3 regions of the Pantoea sp. CCBC3-3-1 genome follow, and region 2 is predicted to be linked to each of the others. Evidence: predicted binding sites of a transcription regulator. Region 2 holds the regulator's gene; each other region holds the start of a gene.
The links. The regulator ArgR, encoded in region 2, controls arginine synthesis, uptake and breakdown. The targets are predictions, from matches to a motif close to ANTGAATAAAAATACANT.
Positions count from the first base shown of each region.

Region 1: the regulator ArgR is predicted to act here: its motif matches at 1,988-2,005, upstream of argA (amino-acid N-acetyltransferase).
Region 3: the regulator ArgR is predicted to act here: its motif matches at 1,243-1,260, upstream of argC (N-acetyl-gamma-glutamyl-phosphate reductase).

Region 1 covers NZ_CP034363.1:3,942,777-3,946,059, reverse strand. The annotation lists gene recD (exodeoxyribonuclease V subunit alpha) at 1-584, shown strand, start outside; gene argA (amino-acid N-acetyltransferase) at 612-1,955, opposite strand; gene amiC (N-acetylmuramoyl-L-alanine amidase AmiC) at 2,191-3,283, shown strand, end outside.
Region 2 covers NZ_CP034363.1:4,452,779-4,456,061, reverse strand. The annotation lists gene EHV07_RS20835 (hypothetical protein) at 1-171, shown strand, start outside; gene yhcN (peroxide/acid stress response protein YhcN) at 249-512, opposite strand; gene yhcN (peroxide/acid stress response protein YhcN) at 605-871, opposite strand; gene yhcN (peroxide/acid stress response protein YhcN) at 974-1,237, opposite strand; gene argR (transcriptional regulator ArgR) at 1,668-2,138, opposite strand; gene mdh (malate dehydrogenase) at 2,585-3,283, shown strand, end outside.
Region 3 covers NZ_CP034363.1:4,802,897-4,806,179, reverse strand. The annotation lists gene argE (acetylornithine deacetylase) at 44-1,195, opposite strand; gene argC (N-acetyl-gamma-glutamyl-phosphate reductase) at 1,372-2,376, shown strand; gene argB (acetylglutamate kinase) at 2,392-3,168, shown strand; gene EHV07_RS22505 (argininosuccinate synthase) at 3,188-3,283, shown strand, end outside.

The DNA of each region.
Region 1 (3,283 bases), 510 kb from region 2:
GCGACTATCTGGTGCAGCTGGCAAAGGGAGCAAGTTCACAGCAGGTACTGGAAGCCTTTGGGCGCTTTCAGCTTCTGTGTGCCCTGCGCGAAGGGCCATTTGGCGTGTTTGGTCTCAACGAACGTATTGAGGCTTCGCTACAACAGAAGCGGCTGATTACCCGTTCAGCGGGCGCTGGCGGTAAATGGTATGTGGGAAGGCCCGTGATGATTGCCCGTAACGACAGCGCGCTGGGCTTGTTCAATGGGGATATTGGCATTGCGATGAATGATGAAGAGGGCGCACTAAAGGTCTTCTTCCCGCTGCCGGACGGCACTATCAAGGCCGTTCAGCCCAGCCGCTTACCGCCGCACGATACCGCTTTTGCCATGACGGTGCACAAATCACAAGGGTCGGAGTTTGACCACACGCTGTTGGTGCTGCCGAACCAGTTTACGCCAGTGCTGACGCGGGAGCTGGTTTATACCGCTATCACCCGGGCCAGACGGCAGCTTACGCTGTATGCCGATGGCCAGGTGTTAAACAGCGCGGTAAAAATGCAGACTCAGCGTCGCAGCGGTCTGGTTGAAAGGCTGGGCGAGTAGCCCGGCCATTCAGAGCCGCGATTAGCGTCAGGCCAGGCGCGCGTGGCGGAGATCGGCCATTAAGACTTTTGAACGGCGCTGGTAGTTATACATCTGCTTTTTACTTTCCGGCAGCTCTTCAATATCAACCGGCGTAAAGCCGCGTTCCTGGAACCAGTGGATGCTGCGAGTGGTGAGCACAAACAGTTTTTTCAGCCCCATCTGACGAGCCTGGAGCGCTACGCGTTCCAGCAAAGCTTCGCCCCGTGAGGAACTGCGATAGTCGGGATGCACGGCAACGCAGGCCATTTCGCCAATCTGCTCTTCCGGGAAAGGATAAAGCGCCGCACAGCCGATGGTCAGGTTATCACGCTCGATAATGGTGAATTTATCGATTTCCATCTCCAGCTGCTCGCGTGAACGCCGCACTAAAATACCCTGCTGCTCCAGCGGACGGATCAGTTCGAGAATGCCGCCGATATCATTAATGGTGGCGCGACGGATCTGTTCAGCGCTTTCCATTACGATCTGCGTACCGATACCGTCGCGGGAGAACAGCTCCTGCAACAGCGCGCCATCCTCCTGATAGCTGATCAGATGGCTGCGACGCACGCCGCTGCGGCAGGCTTTCACCGCGCCGCGCAGGAAGCGAACGGTGCTGGAGAGATAATCATCGTCCTTTTCCAGCTCTTCAATGCGCTGCTGAGCTTCGTTCGGGAACAGCTCAGAGATAATATTGCCTTCGCGGTTGGTCACGCCCTGCTCAGCGCAGAATCCGATCATTTTTTCTGCTTTCAGCTTGATTGCCAGCTGTGTTGCCACTTCTTCCGACGTCAGGTTAAAGCTTTCGCCGGTAACGGAAACCGCGACCGGCCCCAGCAGCACAATGGCGCCGCTGTCGAGCTGGCGGTGGATCGCTTCTTCATCGATACGACGGATACGGCCGGTGTGACAGTAGTCAATGCCGTCATCCACACCCAGCGGCTGCGCGATAATAAAGTTGCCGCTCACCACATTAATATGCGCGCCCTGAAGCGGCGTATTATTCAGACTCATCGACAGGCGGGCGGTGATATCCAGCTGCAAACGTCCGGCAGCCTGTTTGACCAGCTCCAGCGACTGCGCATCGGTCACGCGGGTATGTTTATGATAAAACGGCTCCAGCTGGTGCTCGGCAAGATTGGCATCAATCTGTGGCCGTGCGCCATACACCACCACCAGCCGAATACCCAGGCTGTGCAGAAGGCCGATATCGTTGACGATACTTGAGAAGTTCTCATGCTCGATGGCTTCACCACCCAGCATGATGACAAACGTTTTACCACGGTGGGCATTGATATAAGGGACTGTATGGCGAAACCCCTGAACCAGCTCGGTACTCCGTTCCTTCACGGCAAACCCTCTATGAATTATTATTCGCTAAAAATGTATTTTTATTCTTTTATGCGGCGGGTGCAAGTAGCAATTTTTTTTGTTTTCTTTAACAGCGGGTAACAAGTGGGTTTAACAGACTGCACGGCTGCGCTTTTCCGGATGACACCTTTGGCAGGATTCGCTAAAGTTTGCGTACTTGGTCTTATTTTGGCTCTATTTTTCGCAAAAAAAACAGCAATCACTCTGGAGTTGCATGTCTGATTTACCTTCGCCTGGCCGACGCCTTTTTTTAAAAAGCGCTGGCGCTGCTCTGCTTTTGGGCGTGAGCAAAGTGGGTTTTGCGGCCAGCAGTCACGTCGTGGCTATCCGCATCTGGCCCTCATCGACCTATTCGCGTCTGACGCTGGAATCCAATACTCCACTGAAATACAAGCAGTTTGCCTTGAGTAATCCGCAGCGGGTAGTCATGGATATCAGTAACGTTCATCTTAACCGCGTGCTTAACAATGTGGGAAAGCTGGTTCGTCATGACGATCCCTACATAAAAAATGCGCGCGTTGGTCAATTTAATCCGACGACGGTGCGGCTGGTGCTGGAGCTGAAACGTAACGTCACGCCGAAAGTTTTTACCCTCGATCCCGTGGCCGGTATGAAGAATCGGCTGGTGCTGGATCTTTATCCGGCCCAGGGACACAGCAATCATCATCATGACGATCCGCTGCTGGCGTTGCTTGAGGATTATAACAAAGGCGATCTTGAAGCCAGCCAACCCGCTTCGGCCCCGCTGCCGGGAAAAGCGGGACACGATCGTCCCATCATTATCATGATCGACCCCGGTCACGGCGGGGAAGATACCGGCGCAATTGGCAAGCATAAAACGCGTGAAAAAGACGTGGTGCTACAGATTGCCCGGCGGCTAAAGGCGCTGATCGATAAACAGCATAATATGCGGGCGCATATGACCCGCAGTGAAGACGTGTTTATTCCATTGAAGGTGAGGGTGGCGAAAGCCCGCCGGCTGCGCGCCGATTTATTTGTTTCTATTCATGCCGATGCTTTTACCAGCAGGGCCGCACGCGGTTCATCGGTATTCGCACTTTCCAAACACGGTGCGACCAGCACGGCGGCACGCTATCTGGCTCAAACGCAAAATGAATCGGATTTGATTGGCGGCGTCAGCATGAGCGGCGATCGCTATCTCGACCATACCATGTTTGATATGGTGCAGAGTCTTACCGTTACCGACAGTTTGAAATTCGGTAAAGAAGTGCTTTCAGGGATGGGCAAGATCAACCATCTGCATAAAAAAACGGTGGATCAGGCAGGCTTTGCGGTATTGAAGGCGC
Region 2 (3,283 bases):
ATAACGGATTTGGATACTTTATGGGATGTGGTGAATGCGTTGCCGCTACCGTTAGAGATCGCGTTTATTCATTTGGGCACGGGGCAAAGACGCCGCTATGGCGCGCTCATTTTGTTATTTGATGAAGCTGAAGAGGAGCTGGAGGGGCAGCTCCGCTTCAACATTCGGTAATGCAGCGGTAAAAAGGGCCCCGGCGAGCGGGGCCAAAGGGTTCGTCAGTGACCGTTTTCGACACGGTCGACGAGGAATTACTTATAAAGCTCTGCGGTAACATGCCAGTTGTTGTCACGACGGGCTTCGACAACCCGATAAGCGCTGGCACCTTGCTCATCTGCTTTTTGCGACAGTTGCTGACGGATATCCATCGGCGCACCGGTCACACCGCTCAGGCTTACCGTTCCCACAGATTGCAGATTCTCTGACTGCTGTGCATCAACTAATTTTGCCGCAGAAGCGCCAAAAGCGATCACAGACAGCAGGCTTAATGCAGCGACAGTTGTTTTGATTTTCATGATGTTATCCTCATTATGCTCAACAACCCGCGGGTTCTACCTGATCAGGTCGTCAATCTTACGTGCAGGCCTTCGCCCGCTCGTCACCGGATTTATTTATACAGTTCTGCAGTCGCGTGGTAGTTGCCGTTAGTGTAGGCCTCAATCACCCGATAGGATGTTGCACCCTGCGCATCGGCTTTTTCAGACAGCTGCTGGCGAATCGTGGTCGGTGCAGCATCGATACCGCTGACGCTGATGGTACCCATGGATTGCAGATTTTGACTGGCAACCTGCTGATCGGTTACCAGGTTAGCGGCGCTGGCGCCGAAGGAAACAGCGGCGGCCAGGCTCAGTACAGCAAGAGATAATGTTTTCATGATAAAACGCTCCAATAGGGGTGGGCGATAACCGAAAGGGCTAAAAAGCATTTATTATTCTTGGGGTTATCGTCTGACAGTCTTACAAAGGTAAAAGGTCGGTTATTTGTACAGTTCTGCGGTCGCATGGTAGTTGCCGTTGTTATAAGCCTCTACGACACGATAGGCCGTTGCGCCCTGAGCTTCCGCTTTCTGGTTCAGTTTGGCGTTGATATCCATCGGTGAACCACTCACGCCGCTCACGCTGATAGTGCCGATGTTTTGCATATTCTGCGCCCGATCGGCGTTGATAGAATCTGCTGCAAAGGCGCCAAATGACAGTGTTGAAAGCAGGCTTACTGCCGCGATGGTAGTTTTAATGTTCATGATATTTTTCCTCGTCGTTTTTTTTATCTAATTTTTGTGTGACTCACATCACGAAAATAAGTATAGATCTAATAACGTAAAAAATTAATAGCATGCTAATAATTTTTTGTTGGGAAACTTAAGCAATAAGCCACCTTTTAATAACCTTAAGTTATAAAAAATGCTTATATCTTGCTCATCTTCTGTTAAATATGTGGAATAACATGCAGATATGTGAATTTAACCATTTGTGCGCTAATTTATGGTTGATCACACTATGAGACGGGAGTGTCTGGTTTGAAACGCCGCTTTTAGGCCGTAAGACTAGTGTATCATGCTGTCCTGGCATCGACAGGGCAATAATAATGTAAAGCTGGCATGCGCCAGCTCTAAGACAGGGTTATGTTTGCAGGGATTTCGTCAGGACGAGCCGTGGCAGGCAGAGGCTGGCTTATAACTCTTGTTCAAACAGCATCAGCACCGAATCACGCAGCTGGCGAATAGTTACGTGACGTGCTGGAGTAATAAAAATAGTGTCATCACCGGCAATGGTCCCGAGAATGCCTTCCGGTTTACCCAGTGAATCCAGCATTCTGGCGATAAGCTGCGCCGCGCCTGGGCTGGTATGAATCACAATCATTGCATCATTGTGATCGATATCTAAAACCAGATTCTTTAGCGGACTGGAGGTGGTCGGCACGCCAAGTTCGGCAGGCAGGCAATAGACCATCTCCATTTTGGCGTTACGGGTACGAACAGCGCCAAACTTGGTCAGCATGCGGGAAATCTTGGATTGATTGATATTGTCAAAGCCCTGTTCTTGCAGTGCAGCGACGATTTCGCCCTGAGAACTGAATTTTTCTTCTTTTAATAAGGCCTTAAACGCCTTAATCAGATCTTCTTGTTTTGATGGATTACGCATAAGGTTTTCGCTAAAAGTCAGGAAACTGGGAAGGCCCGTGATGGGTTATTACATTATTATGCAATTAAGTGAATTTTTATGCAAACAGGAACTTGCTGTTTAAAGCGTGTATTCCCCCGGGCGGCGGCAGTCTAACAAAATTCATCTGCGAAAAAAAATTTTCCGGCGTCTTGATTTGACGCACAAAAAGTGAACGAATTGTTATTAAGTTGATGTAGTTGTGCTAAGTATTAAAGGGGTAATCTGGAATCGGAACGCATCGCCTGTCGGTTAACCATCGCTTCCAGTTATTTATTGATGTTACGCGGTCAAATTTTTCTGCTTCATCGTATACTCTGCGCCTTAGCGCAATTCCGGTGAGTATTATCGCTCAGACCTTCAGGTCATTTTGTGTGTAACCAGATGGATTTCCGGCAATTTATCTGCAAAATAATTAGGAGTTTAGGATGAAAGTTTCAGTTCTCGGCGCAGCTGGCGGTATTGGCCAGGCCCTCGCTCTTCTGCTTAAGACCCAGCTTCCCGCAGGTTCAGAACTCTCTCTGTATGATATTGCTCCTGTTACGCCTGGTGTGGCCGTCGATTTAAGCCACATCCCTACAGCGGTAAAAATTAAAGGCTTTAGTGGTGAAGATGCCACGCCAGCTTTGCAAGGTGCCGACGTCGTGCTGATTTCAGCTGGCGTGGCGCGTAAACCTGGTATGGATCGCTCCGATCTGTTTAACGTCAACGCGGGTATCGTCCGCAACCTGATTGAACAGGTGGCCAGTACATGTCCAAAAGCGCTGATCGGCATTATTACTAACCCGGTAAATACCACGGTAGCCATTGCTGCTGACGTGCTCAAAAAAGCCGGCGTTTATGATAAAAACAAGCTGTTTGGCGTTACCACGCTGGATATTATCCGCTCCAACACCTTTGTTGCGGAACTGAAAGGTAAAAATCCGGCAGAAATTAATGTCCCGGTGATCGGTGGCCATTCCGGCGTGACCATTCTGCCCCTGCTTTCCCAGATCCCTGGCGTGAGTTTTACAGAGCAGGAAGTCGCCGATCTGACCAAGCGTATTCAGAATGCGGGTACGGAAGTGGTAGAGGCAAAAGCCGGTGGCGGATCGGCAACGCTGTCGATGGGCCAGGCGGCGGCCAAA
Region 3 (3,283 bases), 350 kb from region 2:
GGGGCAGACCACTGTTTTTCCAGCTGAATGCCCCACATCACTTTTAGTGATGGCAAAAATGCTTCACTACCTGAGCGATCAGCTCACGAGTCGGTTTAATAAAGGCGGTATCGATATATTCATCTGGCTGATGCGCCTGATTAATCGATCCCGGCCCTAACACCAGCGTTGGACAAAGCTGCTGAATAAAAGGCGCTTCCGTGCAGTAATTAACGATTTCTGTCTCCGTTCCCAGCAGTTTCTCTACCACTTTGACCAGCTGATGGTCGGCAGGACATTCGTAGCCAGGAATGGGCGGATGCAGCTCATCAATAGTCAGACGGCCCGGCCAGCGTTCACTTACCGGTGCCAGCGCTTCGTTCAGCAGGCCATTGAGATCACTCAGCGCCAGCCCCGGCAGCGGGCGAATATCCATATGCAATTCACAGCAGGCACAAATACGGTTTGCCGCATCGCCGCCATGGATGTGGCCAAAATTCATCGTTGGGTAAGGGATCGCGAAGCCGTCGTGGTGATAGCGCTCCTGCAACGTTTTGCGCAAGCCCATTAGCTGGGTGATAGAAGCGTGCATCAGTTCAATGGCGTTGACGCCGCGGGAAGGATCGCTGGAGTGCCCGGATTGCCCCTGGATACGGATAGCGTTCGACATATGGCCTTTGTGCGCGCGCACCGGTTTTAGCGAGGTCGGTTCGCCAATAATTGCGCAATCAGGACGGATCGCCGTGCTTTCTGAAAAATATTTTGCGCCCGCCATCGTCGTTTCTTCATCTGCCGTTGCCAGAATGTAGAGCGGCTTTTCCAGCTTGCTAACGTCAACGTCACGCAGGCTATCAAGGATGAAGGCGAAAAAGCCTTTCATATCAGCAGTGCCCAGACCGTACAGCTTGTTGTCGTGTTCAGTCAGCGTAAAGGGATCGCGCGTCCAGCGGCCATCGTCAAAGGGAACGGTATCGGTATGACCGGCTAGCAGCAGGCCGCCTGCACCGCTTCCGGTCTTAGCCAGCATATTAAATTTATGGCGCGTACCCGGAACCGGTTGGACTTCTACCGTAAAGCCAAGGTCCTGAAACCAGCCGGAGAGCAAATTGATTAAACCTTCATTACTCTGATCGATGGCGCTGTCGGTTGCGCTGATAGAGGGTGTGGCAATCAACTCACGGTAAAGCTCAATAAAAGGCGGTAATTTTGTCTTCACTGTTGACAGTCCTTGCGTTAGGATAGTATCAATATTCATGCAGTAATAGTGAATAAAAATACATTAGTGGCGTAGGGATGGGAACCGATTATTTCACAAGCTCCCGCCGCCAGCCTCGTGGGAAAGCCGCGTTAAAACGCAGTAACCCGAATCTTGAGACCGTCATAGGGTGTCCGATGTTGAATACGCTAATTGTTGGTGCCAGTGGCTATGCTGGCGTAGAGCTTGCGACTTACCTGAATCGTCATCCTCAGGTGAACATAACCGCTTTAGCGGTTTCAGCGCAAAGCCCGGACGCAGGAAAATTACTCTCCGATCTTCATCCGCAGCTGAAAGGCATTATCGATATGCCGTTGCAGCCGCTCAGCAGTGCAGCAGAATTTGCAGATAAAGTCGATGTGGTCTTTTTGGCTACGGCACATGAGGTCAGCCATGACCTGGCGCCAGAGTTCCTTGCCGCAGGCTGCGTGGTGTTCGATCTCTCCGCCGCATTTCGCGTGAATAAAGAAAGCTTTTTCACCGAGAACTATGGTTTTGCGCATCAGCATCTGGACTGGCTGGATAAAGCCGTTTACGGCCTCGCCGAGTGGCAGCATGAAAAAATTAAAGAAGCGCAGCTGATTGCCGTACCGGGTTGTTATCCAACGGCGGCTCAACTGGCACTGAAGCCGCTGATTGAAGCCGATCTGCTGAACGACGCGCAGTGGCCGGTAATTAACGCGACCAGCGGCGTTAGCGGGGCAGGACGTAAAGCGTCGGTTAATACCAGCTTCTGTGAAGTCAGCCTGCAACCTTACGGTATCTTCACGCACCGTCATCAGCCAGAAATCGCGGCGCATCTGGGCACGCCAGTCATTTTTACACCGCATCTGGGCAATTTCCCTCGCGGCATCCTGGCGACGACAACCTGTCGTTTAAAAGCGGGTGTGACGCGTGAAGATGTGGCGGAAGCTTTCCATAACGCTTATCACGATAAGCCGCTGGTGCGGGTCTACGATAACGGCGTCCCGTCCATTAAGGGCGTGGTTGGACTGCCCTTCTGCGACATCGGCTTTGCCGTCCAAGGCGAACATGCGATCCTGGTTTCAGCAGAAGATAACCTGCTGAAGGGGGCTTCCTCGCAGGCCGTGCAGTGTTTGAATATTCGTTTCGGTTTCCCGGAAACGCAGTCACTTATTTAACCCGTGGGTAGGCCAATGACTAATCCTTTAATTATTAAACTCGGCGGCGTGTTGCTGGACAGCGAAGAAGCGCTGGAAAAGTTATTCAGCGCGCTGGTTGCCTGGCGCGAAGCGCACCAGCGTCCGCTGCTGATTGTGCATGGCGGCGGCTGCCTGGTTGATGAGCTGATGAGCAAACTCAGCCTGCCGGTGAAAAAGAAGAATGGCCTGCGTGTGACGCCAGCCGATCAGATTGACATTATTACCGGTGCGCTGGCGGGAACCGCCAACAAAACGCTGCTGGCGTGGGCTAAAAAACACGCTATCAACGCCGTTGGCCTCTGTCTGGGCGACGGTAACAGCGTCAATGTAGACGCTTTTGATGAAGAACTCGGCCATGTTGGCCTGGCCACGCCAGGTTCCCCGGTACTGATTAATACGTTGCTGACCGCCGGTTTCCTGCCGGTTATCAGCTCAATCGGTATCACCCAGGACGGCAAGCTAATGAACGTTAATGCCGATCAGGCTGCGACGGCCCTGGCCGCCACGCTGGGTGCCGATCTGATCCTGCTTTCTGACGTTAGCGGGATTCTGGACGGCAAAGGCCAGCGCATCGAAGAGATGACGGCGGCTAAAGCCGAACAGCTGATTGCGCAGGGCATTATTACCGACGGCATGATAGTGAAGGTCAATGCCGCCCTGGATGCTGCCCGCACGCTGGGTCGTCCGGTTGATATTGCCAGCTGGCGCCATGCGGAACAGCTGCCGACCCTTTTTAACGGCGTGTCGATTGGCACCCGGATCCTCGCTTAACAGATTCAAGGAAAAGACAATGCAAGATAAAAGCATCAAAAAAATCGTTCTGGCTTACTCCGGTGGTCTGGATACTTCCGCGATTATTCCGTGGCTGAAAGAGAACTACGGCGGC